DNA from 2 places in the Streptomyces sp. NPDC102360 genome. Region 1 is predicted to be linked to the other one. Evidence: predicted binding sites of a transcription regulator. Region 1 holds the regulator's gene; the other holds the start of a gene.
The links. The regulator HrcA, encoded in region 1, represses chaperone genes, less so after heat shock. The targets are predictions, from matches to a motif close to TTNGCACTCNGNNNNNCNGAGTGCNAA.

Region 1 (7,239 bases):
AAGTCGGCGGGGGCGCGGTCACCGTGACGGTCTCGGTCACGGTGCTCGTGGAGCCCGGTTGCGGCTCCTGTGGCTGCGGGTCCTGCGAGGGTTGCGGTTTCGGGTCCTCGGAGGGCGCCGGTTGCTGCGAGTCGTTCGGGGCCGAAGTACTGTCGTTCGCCGCGCAGTTGCCGAGAACGCCGTAGCTGAACCACACCTTGCCGTCGATGCGCGCGATGGTCTTCCCGCGCACACACTTGCCGGCGACGACCCCGTACACCCACCCCTGTACGTTGACGTCCTTGCCGTCCCTGGTCTTCCCCCGGCAGTCGACCTTCACCTCACTGGGCGCCGATTTACCGGAGGGCGTGGGCCCGCTGTACACGGCCGTGCAGCTGAGCCAGGCGACCTTGCCGTGCTGCCGGTTCAGCTCGGTGGTGGCCTGCTGGTCGGTGGTCGCCGCGGCCTCGGACGGGTTGAGGTCGCCCTCGATCGGCTGACACGCGACGCCCGTGGCGACGACGGCAGCGACGAGGACCAGCCCGCCGAACCCTCTCGATCCCCGCATGCACGGCAGAATGCCAGTGGACGTACAGGGTCGGTAGTGCGGTTGCAGCCACTGTGGGCGCAACCGGCGGACGGGACGGCTACCCCCAGCGCCCCGTCCGCCCCAGCAGCAACGCCACCGCCGCCGTTCCGGCCGTCGACGTGCGCAGGACGCTCCGCCCGAGCCGCATCGGGCGGGCCCCGGCCTCCTCGAACACCGTCAACTCCTCGGGCGATACGCCGCCTTCGGGGCCGACGACGAGCACGATCTCACCACTGGCCGGGAGTTCGGCGGAGGCCAGCGCCCCGCTCGGAGCGTCCCGGTCCTCGTGCAGCACCGCCGCGAAGTCCGCCCCGGCGAGCAGCCCGGCGACCTCCTTCGTCGTCGCGGCCTCCCCGACGACCGGAAACCGCACCCGCCGCGACTGCTTCCCGGCCTCCCGTGCGGTGGCCCGCCACTTGCCGAGCGCCTTGAGCCCGCGCTCGCCGCGCCACTGCGTGATGCACCGGGAGGCGGCCCACGGCACGATCGCGTCGACCCCCGTCTCGGTCATGGTCTCCACGGCGAGTTCGCCCCGGTCGCCCTTGGGCAGCGCCTGTACGACGGTGATCCGGGGCTGCTCGTCGGCCTCGACGTGTACGGGCCCCGCCGCCACTTCGAGCCGGTCCTTGCCCTCGCTGCCGGTGACGACGGCCTCGCACCACGAGCCGAGCCCGTCGGTGAGGGTCACCGTCTCCCCGGCCCGCAGCCGCTTCACGGAGACGGCATGGCGCCCCTCGGGCCCGTCGAGCACATACGCGCGGTCGCCGGGTACGGCCCCCTCGACGACGAATACCGGAGCGGTCATCGGGCGGCGCCCGGCTGCGTCAACGCGGCCCGGGCGGCGTCGAGTTCGGCGGCGAGCACCTCCACGAGCTGCCCTGCCGGAAGTTCCCGCGCGAGCCGGTGCCCCTGCCCCGCCCACAGCGCCATGCCCTGCGGGTCGCCGGCCTTGGCGGCGGCCTTGCGCAGCGGCGACGTCATGTGGTGGACCTGCGGGTACGCGGCCGGGGCGTAGGGGCCGTGTTCGCGCATGAACCGGTTGACGAGTCCGCGCGCGGGCCGTCCGGAGAAGGCACGCGTCAGTTCGGTCCGGTTGAACAGCGGATTGGTCATGGCCTGCTTGTGCGGCTCCGGCGCTCCGGACTCCGGGGTGACCAGGAACGCGGTGCCGAGCTGCGCGAGGTCGGCGCCGGCCGCGAGCACCGCGGCGATCTGCGCGCCGCGCATGATTCCGCCGGCGGCGATGATCGGCAGCCGGGCGGCCTCGCGCACCTGCGCGATCAGCGCAAGGAGCCCGACCCCGCTCCCGTCGGCCTCGGGGTTGTCCCGGTGCGTGCCCTGGTGCCCGCCGGCCTCGATCCCCTGTACGCACACCAGGTCGGCGCCTGCCTCCTGCGCGGCCTGCGCCTCCTCCACGGTGGTGACGGTGACGCCGACCTTCGTGCCGACGCGCTGCAGCGCCTGGACGACCGCGAGCCGCGGGCAGCCGAAGGTGAAGGTGACCAGCGGGACGGGGTCGTCGACGAGGATCGCGAGCTTGGCGTCGTAGCCGTCGTCGCCACAGCTGTCGGTCTCGCCGAGCGGGGTGCGGTACCAGGTGGCCTCGCCCGCGAGCTGGTTGCGGTAGACCTCGACGGCCGCCGGGTCGGCGTGCTCGGTCTGCGGCATGAAGAGGTTGACGCCGAAGGGCCTGCCGGTCAGCGCCCGCACCTGTTTGATCTCCTCGTACATCCCGTCGGCCGTTTTGTACCCGGCGGCGAGAAACCCGAGCCCGCCGGCGTCGGCCACGGAGGCGACCAGGGCGGGTTGCGAAGCGCCGCCCGCCATGGGGGCCTGCACGATCGGGAGGGGGCAGAGATCGGTCAGTGCGGAGGACATGCCCGCATCGTGCCACGTCCCCTCCGGGCGGCCGAATCGACGTCACGGGGCTCCGCCCCGGACCCCGCTGGCTCTCGTCATAAGAGCGGGGCTATAAATAGCCCCGCCGGCGTTTGAGGCGCGGGGTCCGGGGCGGAGCCCCGTGACCGTGACGAACGGGTGGCTCAACGGCCGTTGAACGCGTCCTTCAAGCGGGAGAAGAGGCCCTGCTGACCCGGCTGGAACTGCCCCGTGGGCCGCTCCTCGCCACGCAGCTTCGCTAGCTCCCTGAGCACCCTCTCCTGCTCCGGATCCAACTTCTGCGGCGTCATGACCTCGACATGCACGATGAGGTCACCACGGCCACCGCCCCGCAGATGCGTGACACCGAACCCGTGCAGCGGAACCGACTGACCGGACTGCGTGCCCGGCCGGATGTCGATCTCCTCCGTGCCGTCCAGCGTCTCCAGCGGCACCTTCGTGCCGAGGGCCGCCGCCGTCATCGGGATGGTGACCGTGCAGTGCAGATCGTCGCCGCGCCGCTGGAAGGTCGGGTGCGGGAGCTCGTGGATCTCCACGTAGAGGTCACCGGCGGGACCACCGCCGGGGCCGACCTCGCCCTCGCCCGCGAGCTGGATCCGCGTGCCGTTGTCCACACCGGCCGGGATCTTCACCGTCAGGGTGCGACGCGACCGGATGCGGCCGTCACCGGCGCACTCCGGGCACGGCGTCGGGACGACGGTCCCGAAGCCCTGACACTGCGGGCACGGCCGCGAGGTCATGACCTGGCCGAGGAAGGACCGCGTCACCTGCGAGACCTCACCGCGCCCGCGACACATGTCGCAGGTCTGCGCGGAGGTGCCGGGCGCGGCGCCCTCACCGCTGCAGGTCGTACAGACCACAGCCGTGTCGACCTGGATGTCCTTGGTGGTGCCGAAGGCGGCCTCGTCCAGCTCGACCTCGAGCCGGATCATGGCGTCCTGGCCACGGCGCGTACGGGACCGGGGTCCCCGCTGCGACGCCGTGCCGAAGAAGGCATCCATGATGTCCGAGAAGTTCCCGAACCCACCGGCGCCGAAGCCACCGGCCCCACCGCCTCCGCCGGCCTGCGACAGGGGGTCGCCCCCGAGGTCGTAGACCTGCTTCTTCTGCGGGTCGGAGAGCACCTCGTAGGCGGCGTTGATCTCCTTGAAGCGCTCCTGAGTCTTCGGGTCCGGATTCACATCCGGGTGAAGCTCACGCGCCAGCCTTCGGAAGGCCTTCTTGATTTCGTCCTGGGAAGCGTCGCGGCGCACGCCGAGTACGGCGTAGTAGTCCGTGGCCACTTACGACTCCGCCAGGATCTGTCCGACGTAACGTGCCACTGCGCGTACTGCTCCCATCGTTCCCGGGTAATCCATGCGGGTCGGGCCGACCACGCCGAGCTTGGCCACTGCCTCGCCGCCCGAACCGTAGCCGACCGACACCACGGATGTGGAGTTGAGTCCCTCATGGGCGTTCTCGTGACCGATCCGTACGGCCATGCCCGAATCTCCCAGCTCGCCAAGGAGCTTGAGGAGCACGACCTGCTCCTCCAAGGCTTCCAGAACGGGCCGGATGGTGAGGGGAAAATCATGTCCGAAGCGAGTGAGATTGGCGGTTCCGCCGATCATCAGCCGCTCCTCGGACTCCTCGACGAGCGTCTCCAGAAGAGTGGAGAGCACCGTCGAGACCGTGCCGCGGTCCTCCTGCCCGAAGGCCTCCGGCAGGTCCTGCACCAGCTGCGGTACGTCGGCGAACCGGCGGCCCGCGACGCGGCTGTTCAGCCGGGCCCGCAGGTCCGCAAGGGACGATTCGCCGAACGGCGCCGGGCAGTCGATCATCCGCTGCTCCACGCGCCCGGTGTCCGTGATCAGTACGAGCATCAGACGGGCGGGCGCGAGCGACAGCAGCTCGACATGGCGCACCGTGGACCGGGTCAGGGACGGGTACTGGACGATCGCCACCTGCCGGGTGAGCTGCGCGAGCAGCCGCACGGTCCGGCCCACGACATCGTCCAGATCGACCGCGCCGTCCAGGAAGTTCTGCACGGCGCGCCGCTCGGGACCGGCCATCGGCTTCACGGCGGTGAGCTTGTCGACGAAGAGGCGGTAGCCCTTGTCGGTGGGGATGCGCCCGGCGCTGGTGTGCGGCTGGGCGATGAACCCCTCGTCCTCCAGGGCTGCCATGTCGTTGCGCACCGTCGCCGGCGAGACCCCGAGCTGGTGCCGCTCGGTGAGCGCCTTGGAGCCGACGGGCTCCTCGGTGCCGACATAGTCCTGGACGATGGCGCGCAGCACTTCGAGCCTGCGTTCGTTGAGCATCGGCGCACACCTCCAGAAACAGTCGCTGCGATCATCCTGCTTTGGCACTCCCTGTCGGCGAGTGCCAATCGTCCCCGGCTCAGTGTACGGCCGGTGGGTACGGGCCCGGCAAGAGCGCTAGCTTCGAGGTATGGAGTTCGCGCAGGGTATCGATTGGGCGTCGGTGGGGTGGGAGGGGATCGCGCCGAATGTGGGGCGGGTGCGGTTGCCGGGGCTCGACTGCACGAGCGGCCTCGTCGTGGGTGAAGATGCGGCGCTCTTGATCGACACCGGATCCTCACTCCGTGAAGGCGTCCGGCTGCGCGCCGACGCCCGCGCGCTCCTCGGTGCGCACCGGAGAGTGACCCATGTCGCACTGACCCACCCGCACTTCGACCATGTGCTCGGTACGGCCGCGTTCGCGGGTGTCGAGGTGTACGGGGCGGTGGGCATCGACGTCCTCTTCGAGCGCGGTGCCGAGGGGCTGCGCGCCGACGCCGTGCGGCACGGTATCGACCCGGACGCGGCGGCCGAGGCGGTCGACATCCTCGTCACCCCGCCGCACCGGGTGTGCGGCGAGTGGACGCTCGACCTGGGCGGCGGTCTGACGGTGCTGCTCGCGAACATCGGTCCCGCGCACACGGGCCACGACCTGGCGGTCCTGGTCCCCGGCAGCCCTTCCGGACCGGAGATCGTCTTCTGCGGCGACCTGGTGGAGGAGTCGGGCGAACCGCAGGCGGGTCCTGACGCTGCGCCCGGCCACTGGCCGGCGGCGCTCGACCGGCTCATCGATCTGGGCGGCGCGGACGCGGTGTACGTTCCGGGGCACGGTTCGACGGTGAATGCGGAGTTCGTCCGTGCGCAGCGCGCCACATTGGCGGCGCGTTTCGGCGTGTCGTAGCGGGGGGCCTGGGACTTCTCTTATCGTCCCTCGGATGCGCCAGTACTCTGCCGATCTGACACCCCCGTGGAAGCGGAACAAGCCGGCCCCCGAGGTGCCGGCCGAACCGGACCTCGTCGTCGAGGAGGTCACCACGGGTTTCTGCGGAGCGGTGATCCGGGTCGAGAAGACGGCGCAGGGGCCGACGGTGACCCTGGAGGACCGCTTCGGCAAGCTCCGGGTGTTCCCGATGGAGCCGCGCGGCTTCATGATCGACGGCAAGGTCGTCACGCTCGTACGTCCCTCGGGGCCGGCTTCGAGGGGCCCCGCCCGGAGCGCGTCCGGGTCGGTGGCGGTTCCAGGGGCCCGCGCGCGGGTGGCCCGGGCGGGCCGCATCTACGTGGAGGGCAAGCACGACGCCGAGCTCATCGAGCGGGTCTGGGGCCACGACCTGCGCATCGAGGGCGTGGCGGTGGAGTTCCTGGAAGGCGTCGACGACCTCCCGGCGGTCGTCTCCGAATTCGCCCCGGGCCCGGACGCGCGGCTCGGGGTCCTGGTGGACCACCTCGTGCAGGGCTCGAAGGAGTGGCGCATCGCGCAGTCGGTGACGAGTGAGCACGCGCTGGTCGTGGGGCACCCCTACATCGACATCTGGGAGGCGGTGAAGCCCTCGTCCGTGGGCATCGAGGCGTGGCCGCGGGTGCCGCGCGGCCAGGACTGGAAGACGGGCGTATGCCAAGCGCTCGGGTGGCGGGTGGCGAACACGGGTGAGGCCTGGCAGCACATCCTGTCGCGGGTCCACTCCTACAAGGACCTGGAACCGGCACTCCTGGGCCGCGTCGAAGAACTGATCGACTTCGTGACGGCCCCCGCGGCCTAACCCACGGGGCTCCGCCCCGGACCCCGCGCCTCAAACGCCGGCGGGGCTGTTATTAGCCCCTGCGGCGATTGAGCAGCGGGGTCCGGGGCGGAGCCCCGTGGCGTGGGGTCAGTCGACCAGGTCACGGACGACCGCGTCGGCCAGCAAACGGCCCCGCAGCGTCAGCACCGCACGACCCGCCGCGAACGGCCCCGGTTCCAGCAACCCGTCCCGCAGAGCGCCCCGCGCTGCCGCGAGCCCATCCGCCCGAAGCAGCTCCAACGGACAGCCGTCACGGAGCCGTAGCTCAAGAAGGATCCGCTCGACCCGGCGGTCCTCCTCCGCGAGGATCTCCCGCCCGGCCCCGGGCGACCGCCCACCCGCGAGCGCCGCCGCGTACGCCCCCGGATGCTTGACGTTCCACCACCGCACCCCGCCGACGTGCGAGTGCGCGCCGGGCCCGGCCCCCCACCAGTCGGCCCCGCGCCAGTACAGCTCGTTGTGGAGGCAGCGCCCGGCCTCGGACGTCGCCCAGTTCGACACCTCGTACCAGTCGAATCCGGCCGCGCCCAGCACCTCATCGGCGATCAGATAGCGGTCCGCGTGCACGTCGTCGTCGGTCATGGGGACCTCGCCGCGCCGGATCCGCCGCGCGAGCTGCGTGCCCTCCTCGACGATCAGCGCGTACGCGCTGATGTGGTCGGGCCCCGCCCCGAGCGCCGCGTCCAGCGTGGCCCGCCAGTCCTCGTCCGTC
Region 2 (7,239 bases), on a different contig from region 1:
ACCTTCGACGGGGCGAAGTTCGACCACGGGCACGAGATGATGCGGTCCGTCGGCTTCCTCGGGGACCGGACCATGGTGAACGGCACCCTCGCCCCCTACAAGGTCGTACGGGACGAGCGGGTCCGGCTGCGGCTGCTGAACGCCTCGACCGCGCGGACGTACGACTTCGGGTTCTCGGACGGGCGGGACATCGCGCTCGTCGGGACGGACGGCGGGCTCCTCGAGCGGCCCGCCAGGACGGACCGGGTGCGGTTGTCGCCGGGTGAGCGGGCCGAGGTCGTGGTGCGGATGGAGCCCGGGGAGCGTGCCGTGCTGCGCAGCTTCCCGCAGGACGGCTACGGGGGCGCGTGGCAGACCCGGTTCAGCGGCGGGGACGACGCGTTCGACGTACTCCAGTTGCGGGCCGCCGAGCACTTGCGCCCCTCCCCCGAACTTCCTTCCGCTCTGGGCGAGTTGGAGCTTCCGGAGGCGGGTGACGCGGTGCGTTCGCGCCACTTCGACCTCAAGACGAGCGGGATCAACGGGCGCGCGATGGAGATGGGCCGCATCGACGACACCGTCACCCGCGGCACCACCGAGGTGTGGACGGTGCGCAACAACAACGGCATGCCGCACAACTTCCATGTCCACGACGTGCAGTTCCGGGTGGTGGAGGTCAACGGGAAGAAGCCGCCCGCCGCGTTGCGCGGACGCAAGGACACCGTGCTCCTGCCGAGCGGGACGACGATGAAGCTGGCGCTGCGGTTCGACGGCGGGCCCGAGTTCGCCGACCCCGAGGTCCCGTTCATGTACCACTGCCATCTCCTTGCCCATGAGGACCGCGGGATGATGGGCCAGTTCGTGGTCGTCGACAAGGGACAGGCGGCACGTCCGCAGGTGGGGGCGGGCCCGGGTGCCCACGGGCACCACTGACGCGTCACTACCCTTGATCCATGACTACGGCACTGATCACGGGATCCACTGCGGGCATCGGCGCCGCGTTCGCACGGCGGCTCGCCGCCGACGGACACAACCTGGTGCTCGTCGCGCGCGACACCAAGCGGCTGCACGAGCAGGCGACAGAGCTGCACGACCGGCACGGCATCGAGGCCGAGGTACTCACCGCCGACCTGGCCACGGACGACGGGATCGCGGCGGTCGAGGCGCGCCTTACGGACCGTAGGGCGGCGGTCGACCTGCTCGTCAACAACGCCGGGTTCGGCAACAAGGGGCAGTACCTGGAAGTCCCGATGGCCGATGAGCTGACGATGCTGAAGGTGCACTGCGAGGCGGTGCTGCGGCTGACGTCGGCGGCCGCGGGGGCGATGCGGGAGCGCGGGCGCGGCGGCGTGGTGAACGTGGCGTCGGTGGCGGCCTTCGTGCCCCGCGGCACGTACGGGGCCTCGAAGGCGTGGGTCGTGCAGTTCACGCAGGGCGCGGCGAAGGATCTCGCGGGCAGCGGGGTGCGGTTGATGGCGCTGTGCCCCGGCTTCGTCCGTACGGAGTTCCATGAGCGGGCCGGGATGGGCACGGGCAACATTCCGAGGTGGATGTGGCTCGACGCGGACAAGTTGGTGGCGGCGGCGCTGGGCGATCTGGCTCGCGGCAAGTCGTTGTCGATCCCGGACCCGCGGTACAAGGCGCTCATGGGTGTGGTGAAGGTGACGCCGCGAGCCATCCTGGGCGGAGTCACGTCGCGCACGGGGCGCAAGTACGGCCCCCAGTAACGGTCGTCCGTCCCCACGTCACGGGGCTCCGCCCCGGACCCCGCGCCTCAAACGCCGGCGGGGCTTGATGGGCAAAGGCCGAGGCCCGGCTCCCCGCGACGGGGAGCCGGGCCTCGGTCGGCGGCCGCCGGAGCGGCAGCGAATCAGTGCGAGTGACCGTGCCCGTGGCCGGCGGCCTCGGGCTCCTCCTCGGCCGGCTTCTCGACGACCAGGGTCTCGGTCGTGAGCAGCAGGGCGGCGATGGAGGCGGCGTTCTCCAGGGCGGAGCGCGTGACCTTGACCGGGTCGATGACGCCGGCCTTGACCAGGTCGACGTACTCGCCGGTCGCGGCGTTGTAGCCGTGGCCCTTGTCGAGCTCCTTGACCTTGGAGACGATCACGTAGCCCTCCTGGCCGGCGTTCTCGCCGATCCAGCGGAGCGGCTCGACGACGGCGCGGCGGACGACGGCGACGCCGGTGGCCTCGTCGCCCTCCTTGCCGAGGGAGTCGTCGAGGACCTTGGAGGCGTGCACCAGAGCGGAGCCACCACCGGAGACGATGCCCTCCTCGACCGCGGCGCGGGTCGCGGAGATGGCGTCCTCCAGACGGTGCTTCTTCTCCTTGAGCTCGACCTCGGTGGCCGCACCGACGCGGATGACGCAGACGCCGCCGGCCAGCTTGGCCAGGCGCTCCTGCAGCTTCTCGCGGTCCCAGTCCGAGTCCGTGTTCTCGATCTCGGCCTTGATCTGCGCGACGCGGCCCTGCACGTCCTCGGACTTGCCGCCACCGTCGACGATGGTGGTGTCGTCCTTGGTGATGGTCACGCGGCGCGCGGAGCCGAGCACCTCGAGACCGGCCTGGTCGAGCTTGAGGCCGACCTCCTCGGCGATGACGGTGGCACCGGTGAGGGTGGCCATGTCCTGCAGCATCGCCTTGCGGCGGTCACCGAAGCCGGGGGCCTTCACGGCCACGGCGTTGAACGTGCCGCGGATCTTGTTCACGACCAGGGTCGACAGGGCCTCGCCCTCGACGTCCTCGGCGATGATCAGGAGCGGCTTGGAGCCACCGTTCTGGATGACCTTCTCCAGGAGCGGGAGCATGTCCTGGATCGAGCCGATCTTGCCCTGGTGGATCAGGATGTACGGGTCGTCGAGGACGGCCTCCATACGCTCCTGGTCGGTGACGAAGTACGGGGACAGGTAGCCCTTGTCGAAGGCCATGCCCTCGGTGAAGTCGAGCTCCAGGCCGAAGGTGTTGGACTCCTCGACGGTGATGACACCGTCCTTGCCGACCTTGTCCATCGCCTCGGCGATGAGCTCGCCGACCTGGTTGTCCTGGGCGGACAGACCGGCGACGGCGGCGATGTCGGACTTCTCGTCGATCGGGCGGGCGGTCGCGAGGAGGTCCTCGGACACGGCCTTGACCGCGGCGTCGATGCCCTTCTTCAGGGCGGCCGGGGAGGCGCCGGCGGCGACGTTGCGCAGGCCTTCCTTGACCAGGGCCTGGGCCAGCACGGTGGCGGTGGTCGTACCGTCACCCGCGATGTCGTTGGTCTTGGTCGCCACCTCCTTCACCAGCTGCGCGCCGAGGTTCTCGTACGGGTCCTCGACCTCTACCTCACGGGCGATCGTGACGCCGTCGTTGGTGATGGTCGGGGCGCCGAACTTCTTGTCGATGACGACGTTGCGACCCTTGGGGCCGATCGTCACCTTGACCGTGTCGGCAAGCTTGTTGACGCCGCGCTCGAGGGCGCGACGGGCGTCCTCGTCGAACTTCAGGATCTTCGCCATGGAGCTGAATCAGTCCTCTCGAAACGAACCGCGCCCCTCGCACCCGGCATTCTCAGCGGGGGCCAGGGGCGCGGTTCAAAGCATTCTGCTTCGGTGAAGCCGGGAAGGCTTGGGTGAATTACTTCTCGACGATCGCGAGCACGTCGCGAGCCGAGAGGACGAGGTACTCGTCGCCGTTGTACTTCACCTCGGTGCCGCCGTACTTGCTGTAGAGCACGACATCGCCGACCTTGACGTCGAGCGGAAGGCGCTCGCCGTTCTCGAAGCGGCCCGGGCCCACGGCGAGGACGGCGCCCTCCTGGGGCTTCTCCTTCGCGGTGTCCGGAATGACCAGGCCAGAGGCCGTGGTCTGCTCGGCGTCGAGCGGCTGGACCACAATGCGGTCCTCAAGCGGCTTGATGGCAACCTTGGAGCTGGTGGTCGTCACGATCCGGTCTCCCCCTTCGGAGATCTCACGGGGTTAACAGTCTGGGGTGGCGACCAGGTGGATCCGTCGTCGCGGGTGCCGGACCTGCCCGTCGCTGTTGGCACTCTCCACTGGTGAGTGCCAGAAGCGAGACTATGACCGCGATTAGCACTCGGTCAAGCGGACTGCTAATCGACTCCGTCGCGGGTCACCCGGATCACCGGGCTCACCAGGTCACAGGTAGTCCTCCAGCCTCCCGACCGTGAGCCCCGCCTGCCGTACGCGGTCCAGCAGCCGGCCGGCCGCCTCGTGCCGCATCCCGTGGACCGGAAGGATGTCGCCGGGCCGCGGGTCGCCCCGCGGCTCGCGCCACACGACGATCGCGTCGACCGCGCACGCGCCCGCCGCCCGCAGGGTGTTCCCGTCGTACGCGCCCGAAGGCGGGTGGAAGAGGCGGGGCGCCGTGCCGAAGCGGGCCTCGATGCGGTCGCGCTGACCGCAGATCTCGGCGTGCTGCTCCACGTATCCGAGGCCGGGCAGGAGGGCGTGGGTGAGGGTGCGGTTCTGCACCTGGGCGCCCAGGGACGCGCCTCCGGCGCCCGCGGCACCTGCGGCACCCGCGGCACCCGCGGCACCCGCGAGGAAGAGCGAGACCGGGACGCGCCGCTCACGGAACAGGCCGACGGCCCCCGGGTCCCGCCCGACCCCGGCCCCAGTCCCGGCTCCGGTCCCGGCTCCGTCCCCGTCCTCACCCCCGGCCCCGCCCTCGTACGCCAGGAAGACCACCTTGTCGTGGGTGGGGACGCGGGAGACGACCGGCGGGACCGTCCGCTGCGGGCCGTTCCGCGCCCCGGCCGCCGCCCGCTCGCCCGGGGCGGCCTCCCCCGCGCATCCGGCCAGCACTGCTGCGGCCAGGGCGCAGCCGAGCAGCCGCGCCCACGGCCCGCGCCGTGTCACAGGTAGTCCTCCAGGCGCGCCACCGCGTAGCCCCTGTCGGTGAGGTACTTCATGAGGTTCCGGATCATGTCGGGCATCGTGCCCTTCCAGTCCTTCCGGCCCCTGAAGTGCGTGAGCAGGATGTCGCCCGGATGGATGCTGCGGTCCCACTCGCGGTAGTCCATGCGGTCCACGAACGCCTCGGCGTTCCAGATCGGGGCGTACTCGATGCCGCAGGCCTTGGCGGCGCGCAGGGTGTCCCGGTTGTAGTCGCCGAAGGGCGGGCGGAAGAGCGTGGGCCGTTCGCCGTACTTCTTCTCGATGACGTTCTGCATGCCGCAGATCTCGCGCTTCTGGCGGGCGTACGAGAGGGCGGGCAGGAACGGGTGGGTCAGGGTGTGGTTGTTGAGGGTGACGCCGCGGGCCTGCATCTTCTTGAAGTAGCCGTATCCGGGCCTGACTTCGGAGTCGGTCAGGAACGCCGTGTACGGGATCCGCAGCTCGCTCATCATCTTCAGGAACCGCGGGTCCTTCTCGGCCCCGTCGTCGATGGTGAGGAAGACGACCTTGTCCTTGGTCGGGATCGACGTGAACACGGGCGGCAGGCCGAGTTCCTTCTGGCCGTCGACCTCGAAGCCCTTGCGCGCCTCGATGGCCGGCCTCTTCGCGGGCGCGGGCGCGGGCGGCGCGGTCAGCGGCACGTCCGCGAGGCCCCAGCGCTTGCTCGCCGCGACGAGCGCGGCCCGCTGGGCGCGCAGTTTCGCCGCGTACGAGTCGAGGGCCCGGGCGGGAGGCGCCTGGAGGCCCTTGTGCGCCTGCTGACCGGGGGCCGGTTGCACCGGATCGGGGCCGCCGCCGGTCGCGCATCCTGTGGCGAGGGCGGAGGTGGCGAGCAGCGCGCCCAGGAGACGGACACAGCGTCTCTTCCTGACCAACTTTCGGACGCTTTCTCCGTTTTGTCGTACTAGTTGCATGGCGCCGGATCCTGGCAGCTCGCGGGCCCGTTCCCGGGCCGACACCGCCGCCTGGCGTGCACCGTCGCCCGCCTGGCCCACAATGGACCGGGTGAGCTCCTCCCCTTCGCCCGACGCCTTCTCCGACCTCCTGACCCCCGAGGGCCTGGCCCTGCTCGACGAACTCCGGGATCACGATCCGGCCCAGGAGCTCGCCCTCGCCACGAGGCTGCGCCGCGAGCACCCCGCCGAGCTCGTCTCGGCCGCGCTCGCCCAGGCGCGGCTGCGGCAGCGGGCGGTCGCGAAGTTCGGGGCCGAGGACGCGGGCCGGATGTACTTCACGCCGAACGGGGTCGAGCAGGCGACGCGGACGAGCGTGGCGGCGTACCGGGCCGGCGCCTTCGAGCGGCTGGGCGTGCGCTCCGTCGCCGACCTGTGCTGCGGCATCGGCGGCGACGCGATCGCGCTCGCCCGCGCGGGGATCCGGGTGCTTGCCGTCGACCGGGATCCGCTGACGTGCGCGGTGGCGCGGGCGAACGCGGAGGCGCTCGGTCTCGCCGGGCTCATCGAGGTGCGCGAGGCGGACGTCACCGAGGTGGACACCTCCGCGTACGACGCGGTGTTCGTGGATCCTGCGCGGCGTGGCGGCCGTGGGCGGATCTTCGACCCCGAGGCGTACTCGCCTCCGCTGTCCTGGGCCGTGTCCGCCGCGCTCAAGGCGCCGCGCGCCGCGCTGAAGATCGCTCCCGGCATTCCGCACGAGGCGATCCCCGCGGAGGCGGATGCCGAGTGGATCTCGGACGGCGGTGACGTGAAGGAGGCCGTGCTGTGGTTCGGTACGTCTCCCGGCCGGATGCGGGCGACGTTGCTGCCGGGGCCGCGGGCGCTCGTCGGGCGCGGGCTGCCGGATCCCGAAGTGCGGTCTGTGGGGCGGTACTTGTACGAGCCCGATGGGGCCGTGATCCGGGCGCATCTGGTCGCCGAGGTGGCCGAGGAGGTCGGTGGCGGGCTCGTCGACGAGACGATCGCGTACGTGACGGGGGACGAGTTGCGGCCCACGTCCTACGCGGCCGCGTACGAGATCACGGACCAACTTCCGTTCAACGTGAAGAAGTTGAAGGCGTTGCTGCGGGAGCGGGAGGTCGGGGTGCTGACCGTGAAGAAGCGGGGGTCGGCGGTGGAGCCGGAGGAGTTGCGGCGGAAGGCGATGCCGAAGCCCTTCGGGAAGCGGGCGGTTACGGTGTTTCTCACGCGGGTTGCGGGGGCGCCCACGATGCTCATCGGCGCGCCGGTGCGTTGACGCCACGGGGCTCCGCCCCGGACCCCGCTGCTCAATCGCCGCAGGGGCTTAATCTGCCCGCCCGGCCGGCCGCTGCTCCCGACCGCCGGAGGCCGCGTCACGCTCGATGTCGGATGCGGCACGGGACGGTTCGCGCGGCGGCTCGTGGCGCACGGGTACCGGGTCGACG

Region 2: a site for HrcA is predicted at 4,047-4,073, ahead of groES (co-chaperone GroES). Genes of this name have one in related genera too.

The regions. Positions count from the first base shown of each region.
Region 1 covers NZ_JBIWLG010000012.1:127,408-134,646, reverse strand. Annotated here, with positions in the region: gene ACIRHA_RS34845 (hypothetical protein) at 1-547, opposite strand, end outside; gene ACIRHA_RS34840 (16S rRNA (uracil(1498)-N(3))-methyltransferase) at 627-1,373, opposite strand; gene ACIRHA_RS34835 (nitronate monooxygenase) at 1,370-2,446, opposite strand; gene dnaJ (molecular chaperone DnaJ) at 2,611-3,750, opposite strand; gene hrcA (heat-inducible transcriptional repressor HrcA) at 3,751-4,767, opposite strand; gene ACIRHA_RS34820 (MBL fold metallo-hydrolase) at 4,898-5,647, shown strand; gene ACIRHA_RS34815 (DUF3097 domain-containing protein) at 5,682-6,506, shown strand; gene hemW (radical SAM family heme chaperone HemW) at 6,615-7,239, opposite strand, start outside.
Region 2 covers NZ_JBIWLG010000009.1:143,403-150,641, forward strand. Annotated here, with positions in the region: gene ACIRHA_RS30160 (multicopper oxidase family protein) at 1-912, shown strand, start outside; gene ACIRHA_RS30165 (SDR family NAD(P)-dependent oxidoreductase) at 933-1,706, shown strand; gene groL (chaperonin GroEL) at 1,850-3,475, opposite strand; gene groES (co-chaperone GroES) at 3,594-3,902, opposite strand; gene ACIRHA_RS30180 (polysaccharide deacetylase family protein) at 4,116-4,838, opposite strand; gene ACIRHA_RS30185 (polysaccharide deacetylase family protein) at 4,835-5,791, opposite strand; gene ACIRHA_RS30190 (methyltransferase domain-containing protein) at 5,874-7,070, shown strand; gene ACIRHA_RS30195 (class I SAM-dependent methyltransferase) at 7,122-7,239, shown strand, end outside.